4 regions of the Erwinia sp. Eh17-17 genome follow, and region 2 is predicted to be linked to each of the others. Evidence: predicted binding sites of a transcription regulator. Region 2 holds the regulator's gene; each other region holds the start of a gene.
The links. Region 2 encodes CRP, which controls carbon source genes, mostly activating them, when cyclic AMP is high. Its sites were predicted from a motif close to ATGTGANNNNNNTCACAT; they were not measured.
Positions count from the first base shown of each region.

Region 1: a site for CRP is predicted at 2,835-2,852, ahead of ABEH87_RS07370 (ABC-F family ATPase). Genes of this name have one in related genera too.
Region 3: a site for CRP is predicted at 2,461-2,478, ahead of rbsD (D-ribose pyranase). Genes of this name have one in related genera too.
Region 4: a site for CRP is predicted at 2,538-2,555, ahead of ABEH87_RS15490 (nucleoside-specific channel-forming protein Tsx). Genes of this name have one in related genera too.

Region 1 is NZ_JBDFQT010000002.1:430,580-434,714, forward strand. It holds gene ABEH87_RS07365 (sensor domain-containing diguanylate cyclase) at 1-1,155, shown strand, start outside; gene ABEH87_RS07370 (ABC-F family ATPase) at 1,213-2,805, opposite strand; gene ABEH87_RS07375 (sugar porter family MFS transporter) at 2,949-4,135, opposite strand, start outside.
Region 2 is NZ_JBDFQT010000004.1:21,655-25,789, forward strand. It holds gene ABEH87_RS12605 (phosphoribulokinase) at 1-819, shown strand, start outside; gene ABEH87_RS12610 (OsmC family protein) at 970-1,377, opposite strand; gene crp (cAMP-activated global transcriptional regulator CRP) at 1,744-2,376, shown strand; gene ABEH87_RS12620 (YccS/YhfK family putative transporter) at 2,434-4,135, shown strand, end outside.
Region 3 is NZ_JBDFQT010000004.1:431,388-435,522, forward strand. It holds gene alsS (acetolactate synthase AlsS) at 1-54, shown strand, start outside; gene ABEH87_RS14410 (hypothetical protein) at 281-574, shown strand; gene ABEH87_RS14415 (cholesterol oxidase substrate-binding domain-containing protein) at 631-2,244, opposite strand; gene rbsD (D-ribose pyranase) at 2,558-2,977, shown strand; gene rbsA (ribose ABC transporter ATP-binding protein RbsA) at 2,985-4,135, shown strand, end outside.
Region 4 is NZ_JBDFQT010000005.1:229,297-233,431, reverse strand. It holds gene mmuP (S-methylmethionine permease) at 1-205, shown strand, start outside; gene ABEH87_RS15500 (hypothetical protein) at 293-715, shown strand; gene speG (spermidine N1-acetyltransferase) at 759-1,325, opposite strand; gene ABEH87_RS15490 (nucleoside-specific channel-forming protein Tsx) at 1,470-2,336, opposite strand; gene ABEH87_RS15485 (DUF4056 domain-containing protein) at 2,752-3,894, opposite strand; gene ABEH87_RS15480 (BamA/TamA family outer membrane protein) at 3,894-4,135, opposite strand, start outside.

The sequences.
Region 1 (4,135 bases), on a different contig from region 2:
GACCGTGAATATTTTCACTATCATCAGCAACACAGCGGCAATCAGGTTCACATTGGCAAGGTGATACGCAGCCGCACCACCGGTGATTTGATCATTCCGGTATCCATGCGCCTCGACAACTATGACGGTTCCTTCCGCGGCGTGCTGCTGGCCACCATCCGTCTCGATTATTTCAAGCAGATCTACAGCTATTACAATCTGGGCGAGCACGATGTGCTGGCGCTGATGCTGAAAGACGGCACTCTTCTTTATGTGCGTCCCTTCCCCGATAACACCATTAATCGCAATATTTCCAACAGCCCGCTGTTTACCAACCTGCTGAAAAACGCCACCGACGGAACGGCAATCTACCCATCGGCGCTGGATGGCATCGAACGGGTATTCGGCTATGCCAGCCTGAAGCGCTACCCGCTGGTGGTCGCCATCGGCTATGACAAGCAGCAGCTGCTTGAGGTCTGGTTCTCTGATATCAGCATCTCCATCGTACTCTGTACCATCCTGCTGCTGGTGATCTTCCTGCTCGGTTTACTGGTGCTGCGCCATATTTCACTTAATCTGAGAAACCAGCATGAACTGACCCAGGTACGCGATCGGCTGACCTCGATGAACCGCACGCTGCAAACACTGGCGCTGGTAGATGGCCTGACGGGGCTGGCGAATCGCAGACAGTTTGATCTCTATTTACAACGCAGCGCAGAACGTTCGGCAAAACTGCATACGCCGCTGGCGCTGCTGATGATTGATGTTGACTCATTTAAGCTATTTAACGACACCTATGGGCACCTTGCGGGAGATGAATGCCTCAAACTTATTGGAGATACGCTAACGCAGCTTCCACGTCGCCCGGTAGATCTGGTTGCCCGCTACGGCGGAGAAGAGTTTGCGGTCATTATGCCGGGGGCCAACCATGAGGCCGCACTGCGATTTGCCCATCAGGCGGTAGATGCCATCGCCGCACTCGCCATTCCACACGAGCAGGCCACCACCACTGGGGGTATCGTGACCATCAGCGCAGGAATGCATGTGATCAACGCCGAACGTAGCGCTAACATCAGTCAGGCACTGATTGCCGAGGCAGATAAAGCACTTTATGCAGCAAAAAAGGCGGGGAAAAACCGGGTGGAGGAGAATCAGTCATTCGTCACAAGGCCCTGATGTCGGCATCAGGGCCTTGCAGGGGCTGACCGGAACAGAAGGTCAGCCCGCAGAACATTAAACGATACCCTGACTGCGCAGGTAATCTTCGTAGTCACCGGTAAAGTCGTTGATTTTACCTGGGGTCATTTCTATCACGCGGGTCGCCAGTGAGCTGACGAACTCGCGGTCATGAGAAACGAAGATCAACGTTCCTTCGTACATCTCCAGCGCCATATTCAGCGCTTCGATAGATTCCATATCAAGGTGGTTAGTAGGTTCATCCATGATCAGAACGTTAGGTTTCTGCATCATCAGCTTGCCGAACAGCATACGGCCTTTCTCACCACCCGACAGCACCTTAGCAGGCTTTTTGATATCGTCCTGGCTGAACAGCAGACGACCGAGGATCCCGCGCACGGCCTGCTCATCATCGCCTTCTTGCTTCCACTGGCTCATCCAGTCGAACACGTTAAGGTCATCGGCAAAATCATGGGCATGGTCCTGCGCATAATAACCAATCAGCGCATTTTCCGACCATTTCACCGTGCCGTTATCCGGCAGCAGTTCGCCAATCAGGGTTTTCAGCAGCGTGGTTTTACCAATACCGTTCGGGCCCAGGATCGCCAGCTTTTCGCCTACTTCCAGCAGCATATTGACGTTTTTAAACAGCGGACCGTTGTCAAAACCTTTGGTCACGGCTTCCAGCGTCAGCGCATTACGGAACAGCTTCTTATCCTGCTCGAAGCGGATAAACGGGTTCTGACGGCTGGAGGCTTTGACTTCATCAAGCTTGATTTTATCAATCTGCTTGGCGCGTGAGGTTGCCTGACGGGACTTGGAGGCGTTGGCGCTGAAGCGGCTGACGAAAGACTGCAGTTCGTTGATCTGCGCTTTCTTCTTGGCGTTATCCGATAGCAGACGCTCACGCGCCTGCGTAGATGCCGTCATGTATTCATCGTAGTTGCCCGGATAAACGCGCAGTTCACCGTAGTCGAGATCGGCCATGTGCGTACAGACCATGTTCAGGAAGTGACGGTCATGCGAAATAATGATCATGGTGCTGTTACGTTCGTTCAGCACCTGCTCCAGCCAGCGAATTGTATCGATGTCCAGGTTGTTCGTCGGTTCGTCGAGCAGCAGAATTTCCGGGTTGGAGAACAGCGCCTGTGCCAGCAGCACACGCAGTTTCCAGCCGGGAGCGACTTCGCTCATCGGGCCGTAGTGCTGCTCCAGCGGAATACCCACGCCCAGCAGCAGTTCACCGGCACGGGCTTCAGCGGTGTAGCCGTCCATCTCGCCATACTTCTCTTCGAGATCAGCGACTTTGTAACCGTCTTCTTCGCTCATTTCCGGCAGCGCATAGATGGCATCACGCTCTTCCTTCACCGCCCACAGCTCGCCGTGGCCCATGATCACCGTATCGAGTACCGAGTACTTTTCAAAGGCGAACTGATCCTGACGCAGTTTACCCAGGCGCTCGTTCGGATCGAGGGAGACGTTACCGCCGGAAGGCACCAGGTCGCCACCAAGAATTTTCATAAAGGTGGACTTGCCGCTGCCGTTGGCACCGATCAGACCGTAGCGGTTGCCGCCGCCAAATTTGACAGAGATGTTTTCGAACAGCGGCTTACTGCCAAACTGCATGGTGACGTTGCTGGAAACTAGCACAGAGATAGCCTTTAATTTGCGATGTGAGTATGTGAGTCAGGGCGCATTATGCCAAAAAAAACAGGCGGGGAATACAGCAGTCTGGCAGGAGGAATGGCTGATGGGCACAATGAAGCCGGGGATGCCCCCGGCCCGTAGTAAGGTTAATGACTTTCTGCTTTACGCTTCGATGCCGCTAATGCCTTGCCCTCTTCCTCGTTACTCAGCCAGTCATGCAGATAATGTTCGATCTGCTCCAGGCTGCGGTTGCGAGTTTCCGGGATGCATTTGATCACGAATATTGCGCCAACAATGCCAATCAGGCCGAAGATAAAGAAAGCACCCGACAGCCCCACGCTGGCCAGTAGCATCGGGAAGGCCAGAGAAATAAGGAAGTTGGCAATCCACATGGCAAATACTGCTCCACCCATAAATATGCCACGCAGGCGGGTCGGGAAGATTTCTGACAGCAGCAGCCAGGTAACCGGGGATAACGCGCCCTGCTGGAAGCTGAGGAACATCAGCATGCCCAGTAGCACCATATAGCTGCGCAGCATATCAACCTGGCCATTGACGGTTTCCGGCATAAAATAGCTGACGGCACCGATAAAGAACAGGCAGGCGGTACAGCCGAACTGACCGATTTTGACCATAGTGCGTCGGCCAATTTTACCCAACAGCCAGATGCCGACAAAGGTCATCAGCACCGAGATCGCGCCGTTAGCGATGGTGGCAAACAGCGCAGCATCAGTACTCATTCCGACCGCTTTCAGCATCGTCGGCGCATAGTACATAATGGTGTTCACACCGGAGGTTTGCTGGATAACCGCCACGCCAATCCCGATCAGGAACAGCTTAAACAGCCAGGGCTTTCTCAGCTCGCGTACGCTGGAGCGCGTCTGTTGCTTATCTTCCTCTTCCAGCGTTTCAGTGATCTCTTCCAGCTCCCACTCTACATCCTCTTTGGCACGGGTGCGCTCGAGCACCTTACGCGCTTCCGCCAGGCGGCCTTTCATCGCGTACCAGCGTGGTGAATCCGGCATAAACATCATGCCAAACCACAGCAGAACGGCAGGAATAGTCGCCACGGCCAGCATCCAGCGCCAGGTTTCATGCCCGCCCCAGGCCGCATTAAACCCGGCGTTGGACATGTAAGCCAGCATCTGACCGGAAACGATCATCAGTTCCTGAATAGTCACCAGCTGCCCGCGCTTATTCGCCGGGGCGATTTCAGCAATATAGATCGGCACGGTGGCAGAGGCGCCACCGACGGCGACGCCTAATACCAGTCGGAAGAAGATCATCCATTCCACATTCGGTGCCAGGGCGGTGCCCATTGCGCCGACAGCGA
Region 2 (4,135 bases):
ACCACCACCACCAGCCTGGCCTTCAGAAAAATTTTCCAGCAGCTCAACCTGCGCGCTGCCGAGGTCGAAGGGGACAGCTTTCACCGTTTTACCCGGCCGGAAATGGACATGGCGATCCGTAAAGCGCGCGATATGGGCAAACACGTCAGCTATTTTGGCCCGGAAGCCAACGACTTTGGTCTGCTGGAACAAACCTTCAGCGAGTATGGCCACAGCGGCACCGGCCAGTCGCGCAAATATCTGCACACCTATGATGAAGCGGTGCCGTGGAATCAGGTACCGGGCACATTTACCCCGTGGCAACCCCTGCCGGAACCGACCGACGTACTGTTTTATGAAGGCCTGCACGGCGGCGTCATGACGCCACAGCACAACGTAGCCGAAAAGGTGGACCTGCTGGTCGGCGTGGTGCCAATCGTCAACCTGGAGTGGATACAGAAGCTGGTGAGGGATACCGGCGAGCGTGGCCATTCGCGCGAAGCCGTGATGGACTCTGTGGTGCGCTCAATGGAGGATTACATCAACTTCATTACCCCGCAGTTCTCGCGCACGCATATCAACTTCCAGCGCGTGCCGACGGTGGATACCTCCAACCCGTTTGCCGCACGCGGTATCCCCTCTCTGGATGAAAGCTTCGTGGTGATCCACTTCCAGGGGCTGGAAGATATCGACTTCCCTTACCTGCTGTCGATGTTACAGGGCTCGTTTATCTCTCATATTAAAACGCTGGTGGTGCCGGGAGGCAAAATGGGGCTGGCGATGGAGCTGATTATGGGGCCGCTGGTCAAAAATCTGATTGAAGGCAAGAAAATCGGCTGAGCGGCTCCAGGTGGGATTAAATATTCACGTGCAGCCATTGATACCCTATGTCGCAATCAGGTCGAAAAAATCTCCGCTGATAGCGAGAGCACAGCGATTACTGACGCTTTTCCACCAGGCCTGCACCGGCATTAACCCCAGTGACAGTCATCAGGACAGCTCAATGACTTCGTAGCTGTGCGTCATTTTCACCCCGCTGCCCAGCATAATGGCCACCGAGCAATACTTCTCTGCGGAAAGATCGACCGCGCGGGACACCGCCTTATCCCCCAGCGCTTTGCCGCTGACGATAAAATGCAGATTGATATGGGTGAAAATACGCGGGGCCTCTTCACGACGCTCTGACGTTAACTTCACCTCACAGTCGGCCACATCGTGACGGCCTTTTTGTAAAATAGAGACCACATCAATGGCGCTACAGCCTCCGGCCGCCATCAGCACCATCTCCATCGGGCTGGGTGCTTTATCCCCTGAGTTTCCATCCATCAGAATCTGATGGCCAGATGAGGATTCTCCCAAAAATGTCAGCCCTTCAACCCATTTAACACGTGCCTGCATAACTAAATCCTCGAATTCATTCAGTTACCGCAGAGTACGCCGCGCCAGGAAAAACGGCAATGCTCCCTTTTTCAAATTATGCTGAAGCGAGACAACAGAAGACAGTCTGGTAAAGCTGTGCTACAAACAAAGCTGCAATATTTTACTGGCATGAGAATGCAAGGTAAAAACGGGACGACAGCACGAGCCATGCTCTTAACAGAGGCCCGTATCATTTCCTATGGGAACGCTTGAATATTTCAACGCCTGGCAGGGACTCATACCCTGATACCCTAAATATTTCGCGCAGCAGGCCAGCGGCGACGCCGCTGCAGCACGTAGAATACAGGGTAGATTAGGCACGATTACAACAGAGGATAACAGCGAATGGTTCTCGGCAAACCGCAAACAGACCCTACTCTCGAATGGTTCCTGTCACATTGCCATATTCACAAATATCCATCCAAAAGCACGCTGATTCATCAGGGTGAAAAGGCGGAAACCCTCTACTACATCGTTAAAGGTTCTGTAGCGGTGTTAATCAAGGATGAAGAAGGCAAAGAGATGATCCTCTCTTACCTCAACCAGGGCGACTTTATTGGCGAACTGGGCCTCTTTGAAGAAGGTCAGGAGCGCAGTGCGTGGGTACGTGCAAAAACAGCCTGTGAAGTGGCTGAAATCTCCTACAAAAAATTCCGTCAGTTGATTCAGGTGAATCCTGACATCCTGATGCGCCTGTCTTCACAAATGGCGCGTCGACTGCAGGTCACATCAGAGAAAGTGGGTAATTTAGCTTTCCTTGACGTTACCGGGCGCATTGCCCAGACGTTACTGAATCTGGCGAAGCAGCCTGATGCCATGACTCACCCGGATGGTATGCAGATTAAAATCACCCGTCAGGAGATCGGCCAGATTGTTGGCTGTTCCCGCGAAACCGTTGGCCGTATTCTGAAAATGCTGGAAGATCAGAACCTGATCTCCGCACACGGTAAAACTATCGTTGTTTACGGCACACGTTAACCGGCTCTGACCCCACGGCGCGACGCCCTGTCGCGCCGTTTTTATTTGGTGTGGATCATGTGGCGGCGAATCATCTATCATCCCGAAGTTAACTATGCGCTCAGGCAAACGCTGGTGCTGTGTTTACCTGTGGCCATTGGCTGGATGCTGGGTGAACTGCAAAGCGGTCTGCTGTTCTCTTTGGTGCCTGCCTGCTGTAATAACGCCGGTCTTGATACCCCGCACAAACGCTTCTTTAAACGCCTGATAGTGGGCGGTGGACTGTTCGCCTTCAGCAGTTTTTTAATCCAGTACGCCGGAGCCGAAGGCGTGCCGCTGCCGGTGATCCTGCTGGTCATGGCATTATTGCTGGGCGTGACCGGTGAAATCAGTCCGCTTCATGGCCGTCTGTTACCCGCTTCTCTGATCGCTGCCATCTTCACCCTCAGCCTTGCCGGGCGGATGCCGATGTGGCAGCCACCGCTGTTGTATATTCTTGGCACCGTCTGGTACGGCGCATTTAACTGGTTCTGGTTCTGGCTGTGGAAAGAGCAGCCGATGCGCGAAACCCTCAGTCTGCTATACCGCGAGCTGGCCGACTACTGCGACGCCAAATACACCCTGCTCACCCGACTGACTGACCCGGAAACTGCCCTGCCGCCGCTGCTGGCACGCCAGCAGAAAGCGGTCGATCTGATTAACACCTGCTACCAGCAGATGCATATGCTGTCCGCCAGCCGCGATAACCACTATCAGCGCCTGACGCGGGCGTTTCAGGTGGCACTCGACTTACAGGAACACATTGCGGTCAGTCTGCATCAGCCGGAAGAAGTGCAGAAACTGGTGGAGCAGAGCCACGCTGAGGCGGTGATCCGCTGGAATGCCCAGACCATTGCCGCCCGGCTGCGGGTGCTGGCGGATGACATTCTCTACCACCGTTTTGCGCAACGTTTCACCATGGACAAACCGCTGCAGGCGCTGGAGAAAATCGCCCGTCAGCATCCGGATAACCCGGTGGGTAACTTTTGTTACTACCACTTCAGCCGCATTGCACGGGTACTACGCACCCAGCGCCCGCTGTACCGTCGCGACCTGATGGCCGACCGCCAGCGCCGCCTGCCGCTGCTTCCCGCGCTGAAAAGCTACCTGTCGCTGAAATCCTCGGCCCTGCGCACCGCCGCACGCTATGCCGTTATGCTGACCTTTGCCAGCTCTCTGGCACTGTTCTTTAACCTGCCGAAGCCTTACTGGATCCTGATGACAGTGATGTTTGTCAGCCTTAATGGTTACAGCGCCACCAGGGTACGTATTCAGCACAGAGCGCTGGGTACGCTGGCCGGGCTGGTGATTGCCGCCACCACGCTGGGCCTGCATGTCCCGGAGTCCTGGGTGCTGCTGATCATGCTGGCCATCACCCTGGTGAGCTACCTGTTTATCCGTAAATTTTACGGCTGGGCCACGATTGGATTTACCGTCACCACCGTTTATTCGCTGCAATTGCTGTCCCTCAACGGGGCGCAGTTCCTGGTGCCGCGCCTGCTGGATACGCTGATAGGCTGTCTGATTGCGTTTGCCGGCATGATCTGGCTGTGGCCGCAGTGGCAGAGCGGGTTGATGCGTCAGAATGCGCACGACGCGCTGGAAACCTATCAGGAAGCCCTGCAGATGCTGCTGGGCAGTGAGCAGGAGGCGGTGAAGCTGGCGTACCAGCGGATGCGGGTCAATCAGGCACATAATGCGCTGTTTAACTCACTGCATCAGGCGATGCAGGAGCCGGGCT
Region 3 (4,135 bases), 410 kb from region 2:
TATGCTGACAACCCGCTGCTGATGGGCCAGCTGCATCTCAGCCAGATTTTGTAATTTCGCTAAGCGATAACAGAGAAGGCGTTCATATAAAAAACAAAGTGCACTGGTGACCGGCCAGTCGCTGCTGATTGACGGTGGTAGGGTGTTTAATTAAATTTGTTTTTAATTAGCATCACATTTTTTGGATAATATGTGATTGTGTATGAATTTGAGAGAGCTACAATCCTGATTGTGGATTGTAACCACATTGGAAATTTATTGTTAATAAAATGGAGTTTAGATGAGAGATCTCTCGAATAATGAAATTGCTAGCGTATCTGGTGGTAGCAAAGGTCTGCTGGCATTTATAGGTGATGCCATTATTGACGGTGTGAAGTTGACTAACGATGTATTTAACACTCATACGGTAAGCGCTGTTGGCCAGACTGCAGATAAAATCGGTCTGGGTGGCCTGCATCATGCACTGGATTCTGTTGGTTATGCTGTCTCTAAAATTGTTGCAGGGTTTGGTGCTTTATTAGGTGGTGATGCCAGTCGTGTGGATTATCATTATGATGAGGAGTGGGGCGCTTAACGCTCTGTAATTCAATTTGGTCTCCTGCCTGGCAGGAGACCATTTTATTTATAACTTTATTCAATCATCAATTTTTTTAACATGGGTGAACTAAAAATATTGTTAGGGTCGTAACGATTAAGTATTTTTATTGCAGCATCCCATTTATCCTTTCCGCCTAAACTTTGTGGGATCAGCGTATTTAACACGTTTTTATTGCTCCACGTCCCATCATTGGTATAACCCCACCCTTTACTCCATTCAACACGTGCCATGGCATAGTCTCCAGTATAATTTTTAAAGATCCAGTTTTCCATTTCATGATAAAACTTATTCGCGTCAGGCGTGTCTGGCATGGTGAGAATATCCAGCCAGATAGCCGTATCCCATTCCGGGTGATTATCATCTGGCCGGGTTGCTGATAACGCAGGCGCTACTGAACCTGGCGGCAGCCACTCCGTTGGCTGGTCTAACCCGGTCACGCGGATCTCAACAGGTCCATTCATCGGCCATGAATTAACCGCCTGATACTTAGCGACCATATTCTGATAATGGGTGAAGAATTCATGGATAACACGTTGAATATTGGCCCGGCGGGTGATGATGGCATAGCCGTTTGCGGTGACTCTCAGCGTGGTGGGTTTGACATACAATAGTAGGTCTTTGCTCCATCCCCAAAGATCGCCGCTGTTGGTGGCACCCAGTCCGATATCTACCAGGTTGGCTTCCGTTTTACCCAAAGTTGGCGTGAGTTGCGGTTGATTATTTTGAATATTTTTAATAATGTCGGATAACACTTTAGGGACGTTATCTGAAAAAGGATAGTTATACGGCGAATGAACGGGGCGTGACTTGGATGGATAAGACGGCGTCACCGTCCAGGTTTTTACCCAGGGTTTATCAGTGAAAGGGAACCAGATAGCCTCAACGCGACCTGTTTTTTCGACAAAGCTGGCAAAATCTCGTTTTCCGGTATCCGGTTTGCCAAACAATTCATCAATAGCAACATTACTAAAGCTATGGCAGCGTAAGCGCTTATTGCGTGGCACCTGTAATGTCACCTCACTAATAAATGCCCGACCAACGTGAACCAGGAAGGCAGCTATATCGGCTTCGTAGCGCATGAATTTTTTAAGAATATAGGCCTGCTGTGTTTCATCCCACACTACGGCAGTCAGTGAGATAATACTGTTACTCAGCGAACCAAACGTTGTACCCCGGGACAACGTTTCACCGGCAGCAGGTAGGGCTGTACCATGACCACCAATTGCCAGAACGCCACCAAGAGTAATATCTCCCGGTGCCGGAAAAGCAATAAAACCGAGTTTCTTTTTTTCCAGCTCGGTAAGCAGTTTCTCCATGGTAACACCGGTTTGTGCCGTTACGATACCGCCATCTGCACTGGCCGTTATGGAGATATTGGCAAAGCTTTTTTTCATATCGATAAGCAAAACATGACTGTTATCGTTGCTATTCGCGATAGTTAATGGCGACCAGTTATGCTGCATGCCCAGGGGACGTGCTTTATATTTATTCTGATAAGCCCAGTTTACTGCCAGCAGTAATTCACTTTCACTGGCCGGGGTACAAGTCATAATATGGCTCCCTTTAATCTCCCCTGACCAGTTGCTGAAGTTGGTGTAACTGTTTTTCAGCGGAAATGAGCTTCCTGCCAGTGTATTTACGTTCATAGGTTATATCCTTATTTGTATGAATAGACACAATTGGTAGTGCAGGATGATTTTATTTTTTTATTATGAGACCGGCAATTTTGTATTTGTTTGTAGTGGCTGACAGGTTTTTTTTATTTTTCTCTTTGTGAAAAATAATGGTTTGTATTGTTTTAAGGGGTTGTTTCTCGGTAATTTTAATCCTTAAATCAAATGTGCATCAATGTCAGCGAAACGTTTCGATGTTGATCACACTTCCAACATCTGGTGATTGTGTTCCCTCCGCCTTTTCATACACTGCTAGTCAGCGAAACGTTTCGCTCTGGAGTGAATAATGAAAAAAGGCACCTTACTGAATTCTGCTATCTCGTCCGTGATTTCACGTCTTGGTCATACTGACAGCATCGTGATTGGCGATGCTGGCCTGCCGATCCCACAGGGTCCGCAGCGGATTGACCTGGCGGTAACCCATGGAATTCCGACGTTTTTACAGGTTGCCCATGCGGTCACCCACGAGATGCAGGTAGAGAGTGCCATCATTGCGGAAGAAATTAAGCAGCATAATCCGCAGCTTCATAGCGACCTGATCGCCCTGCTCGACTTACTGCAACAACACCAGGGTAATACCATTAGTATCAGTTATGTCAGTCACGAACAGTTCAAACAACAAACTCAGCGCAGTCAGGCGGTCATTCGCAGCGGAGAGTGTTCTCCGTATGCGAATGTCATCCTGGTCGCTGGCGTGACCTTCTGAGGCTGTTATGCAACCTTTACTGCAATTAAAAGGCATTGATAAATCCTTCCCCGGCGTTAAGGCGCTGTCGGGGGCGGCGATCTCTGTCTACCCCGGCCGCGTGATGGCGCTGGTGGGCGAGAACGGCGCAGGTAAATCCACCATGATGAAAGTGCTGACCGGGATTTACGCCCGTGATGCGGGATCTTTTGTATGGCTGGGTAAGGAAACCACTTTTAACGGGCCGAAAGAGTCTCAGGAAGCCGGGATCGGCATCATCCATCAGGAACTCAACCTGATCCCCCAACTGAGTATTGCTGAGAACATTTTTCTCGGCCGCGAATTTGTTAACCGCTTTGGCCGCATTCAGTGGAAAAAGATGCATGCCGAAGCAGATACCCTGCTGAAACGCCTGAATCTGCGCTTCAGCAGCCATAAGCTGGTGGGCGACCTGTCGATTGGCGACCAGCAGATGGTCGAGATCGCCAAGGTGCTGAGCTTCGAGTCGAAAGTGATCGTCATGGACGAACCGACGGATGCGCTGACGGATACCGAAACGGCCTCGCTGTTCCGGGTGATCAACGAGCTGAAAGCCCAGGGCTGCGGCATCGTTTATATTTCCCACCGTATGAAAGAGATTTTTGAAGTCTGCGATGATGTCACCATCTTCCGCGACGGGCAGTTTATTGCCGAACGCGAAGTGGCGACGCTGACGGAGGACTCGCTGATTGAAATGATGGTCGGCCGCAAGCTGGAAGAGCAGTATCCGCGCCTGAACAAAGCGCCGGGAGAGGTTCGCCTTAACGTTGAACATCTCTGCGGCTCCGGTGTGGACGACGTCAGCTTTACGCTGCGTAAAGGCGAAATTCTCGGCGTAGCCGGGCTGATGGGCGCGGGTCGTACTGAGCTGATGAAGGTGCTGTACGGTGCGTTATCCCGCAGCAGCGGTACGGTGACGCTGGACGGGAAAATCGTTGTAGCGCGTACCCCGGAAGAGGGCCTTGCTAACGGCATCGTCTACATCTCTGAAGACCGCAAACGTGATGGTCTGGTGCTGGGCATGTCGGTGAAAGAGAACATGTCACTGACAGCCCTTACCTATTTCAGCCACGGCGGGGGGCGTTTAAAACATGCCGAAGAGCAGCTGGCCGTCGGGGACTTTATCAAGCTGTTTAACGT
Region 4 (4,135 bases), on a different contig from region 2:
TCCCTGGTTCCCACTGACGCCGGTTCTGGGCTTTGCCCTGTGCCTGCTGGCCTGTATCGGGCTGGCGTTCGACCCCGAACAGCGCATTGCGCTGTGGTGCGGGCTGCCCTTTGTTGCCCTGTGCTATGCAGGCCACTGGCTGACGCAGCGCCGCAGCAAAACGGCTTCTGAGCGTCCTTCCACCCCCAGGTCAATGGCTGAATAAACCACCAATTCATCTCGGTATTAGCGCGCTAGCTTACGGCGGCTGGCGCGTAAACTGATAGCATGATGGATTCAGGCAGGATGAATGATGAAACGGCTGATAGCAGCGCTGGCAGCAGCGTGGATGTTAAGTGGCTGCGCCACGATTGTCGGTAGTGAAACGCAGGACGTCACTCTGCAGACTCAGCCTCCGGGCGTGAAGTTTGTCGTGCAGGATGAGACCGGTAAAGCGGTGGCGGAGGGCTACACGCCGAAAACCGTCACGCTGATGAAGTCTAACGGTAACTACTTCGGCAAGAAAAAGTATCTGGTGATGCTGGAACGTCAGGGCTATGTGCCGCAGACGCTGCCGCTGAAGGAGAGCCCGAATCTGTGGTATCTGCTGGGGAATATCCCGCTGCTCGGCTTCCCCGGCTGGCTGCTGGTTGATCCGTTCTATGGCGGGATGTACAAGATAGAGCCGGAGCGCTTGCTGACCATTATGAATCCGGTCGGCGCGCGCGGCGGCTGATACCACAACGGCAGGCTGGCTTATCCCACCTGCCGTTTTTTTATTACTGTGCGGTGGTTTTCACCATGCTGTGTGCCGGTTTAAATTTTTCCAGATACTGATGCTGGAAAATGCACATGCGGATAGTGTTGCGGTATTCACCGTTGATAAAGAATTCGTGGATCAGCTCGCCTTCAATTTCAAAGCCCAGCTTGCGATAAATGTGGATGGCCTTTTCGTTCTCTTTATCGACGATCAGGTAGAGTTTATACAGGTTCAGCACTGAAAAACCGTAATCCATCGCCAGCCTTGCCGCTTTACTGGCCAGCCCTTTGCCCTGATGGCTGGGGGCGATAATAATCTGAAACTCCGCGCGGCGGTGGATATGGTTAATCTCCACTAACTCTACCAGCCCGGCATTGCTCCCTTCGTGCTCGACGACAAAGCGCCGCTCACTCTGATCGTGAATATGCTTGTCGTAAAGATCGGACAGCTCAACAAACGCCTCGTACGGCTCTTCAAACCAGTAGCGCATGACGCTGGCGTTATTATCCAGTTGATGGACAAACCGCAGATCTTCGCGCTCCAGCGGGCGTAGTTTCACGCTGTGATCGACAGACTTAGCAGACATAAAAATTCCTTTTAGAGGATGCAATATTGCCGCACGAGTATAACGTTTTATCACCGGCAAAAAAAACGCGCCCGGAGGCGCGTTCAGCATGGTTTTTTGCGGATGGTGGGGGAACCGTTTTTCCGGCCCCCGCGCCGCCGGCGATCAGAAGTTGTAACCGACCACCAGGTAGTAACCGAAACCGTTTGATTTCACGTTGAAATCACCTTTCCCGAAGTTCAGCTCGGTGCCGTCGTTCCACTGTCCGCCGTTGTGGAAGTAACGCGCCACAACGGAATAGTGCCAGTGGTCATAGCCCAGCGAGAGAATATGGCTGGAAGCGATGGAGTTGCTGGTACGCGCCGGTGCGGAGTTATCGCCCAGGTCGGAGCCCCAGTCAAAGTTGGTAAAGCCGATATAGCTCAGGTTGCCGCCCCACAGCTGGGTCAGCGGGACGAAGTATTTCACCTTGAAGCGGTAACCATCCCACTGGTTTTCGTTCGCTGCGCCGTAGTTTGCCCACTGATATTTGGCGTACACGTTGAATGACAGGCCAATATCCGAGTGGGTGTCGATGTCGGTACCCAGACCCATATACCAGGTATTCTGACGATTGGCGCGGTTATCACCCATATCGTAGATATAGTTGTTGGCGAAGTACCACTCTTTGAACGGGCCAAATGCCAGACTGGTGCCGGTCAGCTTGTCGATAGAGAAGCGCGGTTCGATCTCCATAAAGAACGGGGAGCCGTCATCCCATGCGCCGACGTCATTGCCGTTGCCCACGCCGAAGAATTTAGGCACATCGATATAGCCGTAGAAATCGAACCAGTCCTTTTTGGCAAAGGCTTCGTATTCCAGATACACATCGTTGTTCAGCTGCGGCCCGAAGCGGGTGTGATAGCTGCCGACCACGTTAACGCTCTGATGCCACCAGTCTGAAACATATTCCGCGTTATTGTCAGCGGCAAAAGAAACGTTGGTATAAGAGAGCGCGGCCAGCGCACCAGCCATCATAATTTTATATTTCATTATTATTACCACATGCTCTGAGACCCGGTTCTGTAGCCAGTGCGCCAATCGGGTCATGTTATCTATGGGCGACAAGTGAGCGTTCAAAACGTCGAAGAAAGCACCCGCCATCAATGCTGCGGCAGTGTGCCGCTATCAGCGCATTAGGAAATAGAGATTGCTCACACTTGTCAAATTCTGTTTCATTTCAATTCAGCTAAAGTGTGATGGTTGTCACAAAATAACCCTACTAAAAGGGAACTTATTCAGAAAGAGGGTTTTCAGCGGGATCGTCAGCAAGGAAAACGGTTGCCTGGTGTTTTTCACCGACTAAGGAAAAAAAATGGGCCGCCGCCGGGAAAACGTCACCGCCCCCTTTCAAATTGAGTTATAAGGCTGGCTTATGGATGAGCGGGGTCGCGATGTGAATATTTCGCTAGTCACACTGTTCACCGTACCTCTGTAAATGCTGGCGATCGGCTTTTTCAGCCTGCTGGGCGAGGGCCGCAAAATCGTGATAGCCGTACATCAGGTCAGGAGCGGGGAGTTTCGCCATATCCTCGCCCTGCCAGATTTCCAGCCGGGCAAAATCAGCAAGAGGCTGGTGGTTAAACCGGTCGGGCAGCGTTAACCACAGTTCAGGAACCGTGTCTGCCGGGCGAGTGGGCAGTCGGCGGTCGCGGGTACTGTAGTTGCGCATGCGCAGGAGGAATTTATCCGGCAGGCGGCAGTGGCTGTTCCACCATTTGCCATCCACCATATCAAACTGAAAGCGGGTATCTTTGGGGCTGACCGCCTGCAGCTGTTTTAGCGCCTCCGCAAGCATCTGCGCCATCGACTGTTGATACTGCGCCATTGACACGCCGCCGCCGGTGTTAAGCAGGTCGATAGCAATGCGCGCACCCAGCAGATTGGAGTACAGATCTTCCAGTGAGAATGCAGACACTCCTTCAGGATACCCCGGTACCGACTGATAACCGTACCACTGAGCCACTTCATGCCAGACAGCAAGCTGGAAGGCCAGTTGCGCAGCCAGCCTGACCGCCAGATTGTAGCGATCCAGTTCGCTGTCAGGCGCGGGGAATGACGATAGCCGGATAATGCGCTGCCCAAGTTCATCGGGGAGTTTGATGGTTCCGGCATGGCCGAGCTGCGGTAAGATCTGGTTAAACAGCCAAAGCGTGTTATCGGCAGTATCCCGCACGTGGGCAAGATCGATAAATCCGCCGCGGCGCGTATAAATAATCCCGTCATGCTCGCTGTTCATGCCCGTCAGCGTCATGATCATGCTTATCCAGCTGTCGTTATAGTGATGTTCACCCGTATTATCCGGGTCCACCACATTGTTGAAATGAATAAAGGGGACGGGAATGCCCAGTAATTTAGCGCGCACCTCATAGCCGAAGGCGCAGCAGGGGCGCAGGCCATCCGGTGCCGTCAGCGAGGGAAGGGTCGGCCAGACCTGTTTCGCCTGTGCCGCAGGTAACTGTAAATCACCCTGTTTTAAATCTGACTCCGGCTGCGGCGGCGCCTGGCAGGCGCTTAATACCAGACTTAACATCAGCCATGTTTTTTTCATTAAAAGGCTTCCCCAACCTGAAAATAGAAACCTGAACTTTTCTGACCCACGCCATAGTCGAGACGTAAGTTCATTCTTTGCTTAATCTTAAAACGATAGCCGAGGCCCACGGAGGGAAGCCAGTGACCGTCTGCAACATCTCTGGCTCTGGAGGACATACTGCCTGCGCCAGCCCAGGCAACGATGCCATGGCGCCAGTTCAGTTTTTTGCGTAATTCAAGCTGTGTGCTCACCACGTTGC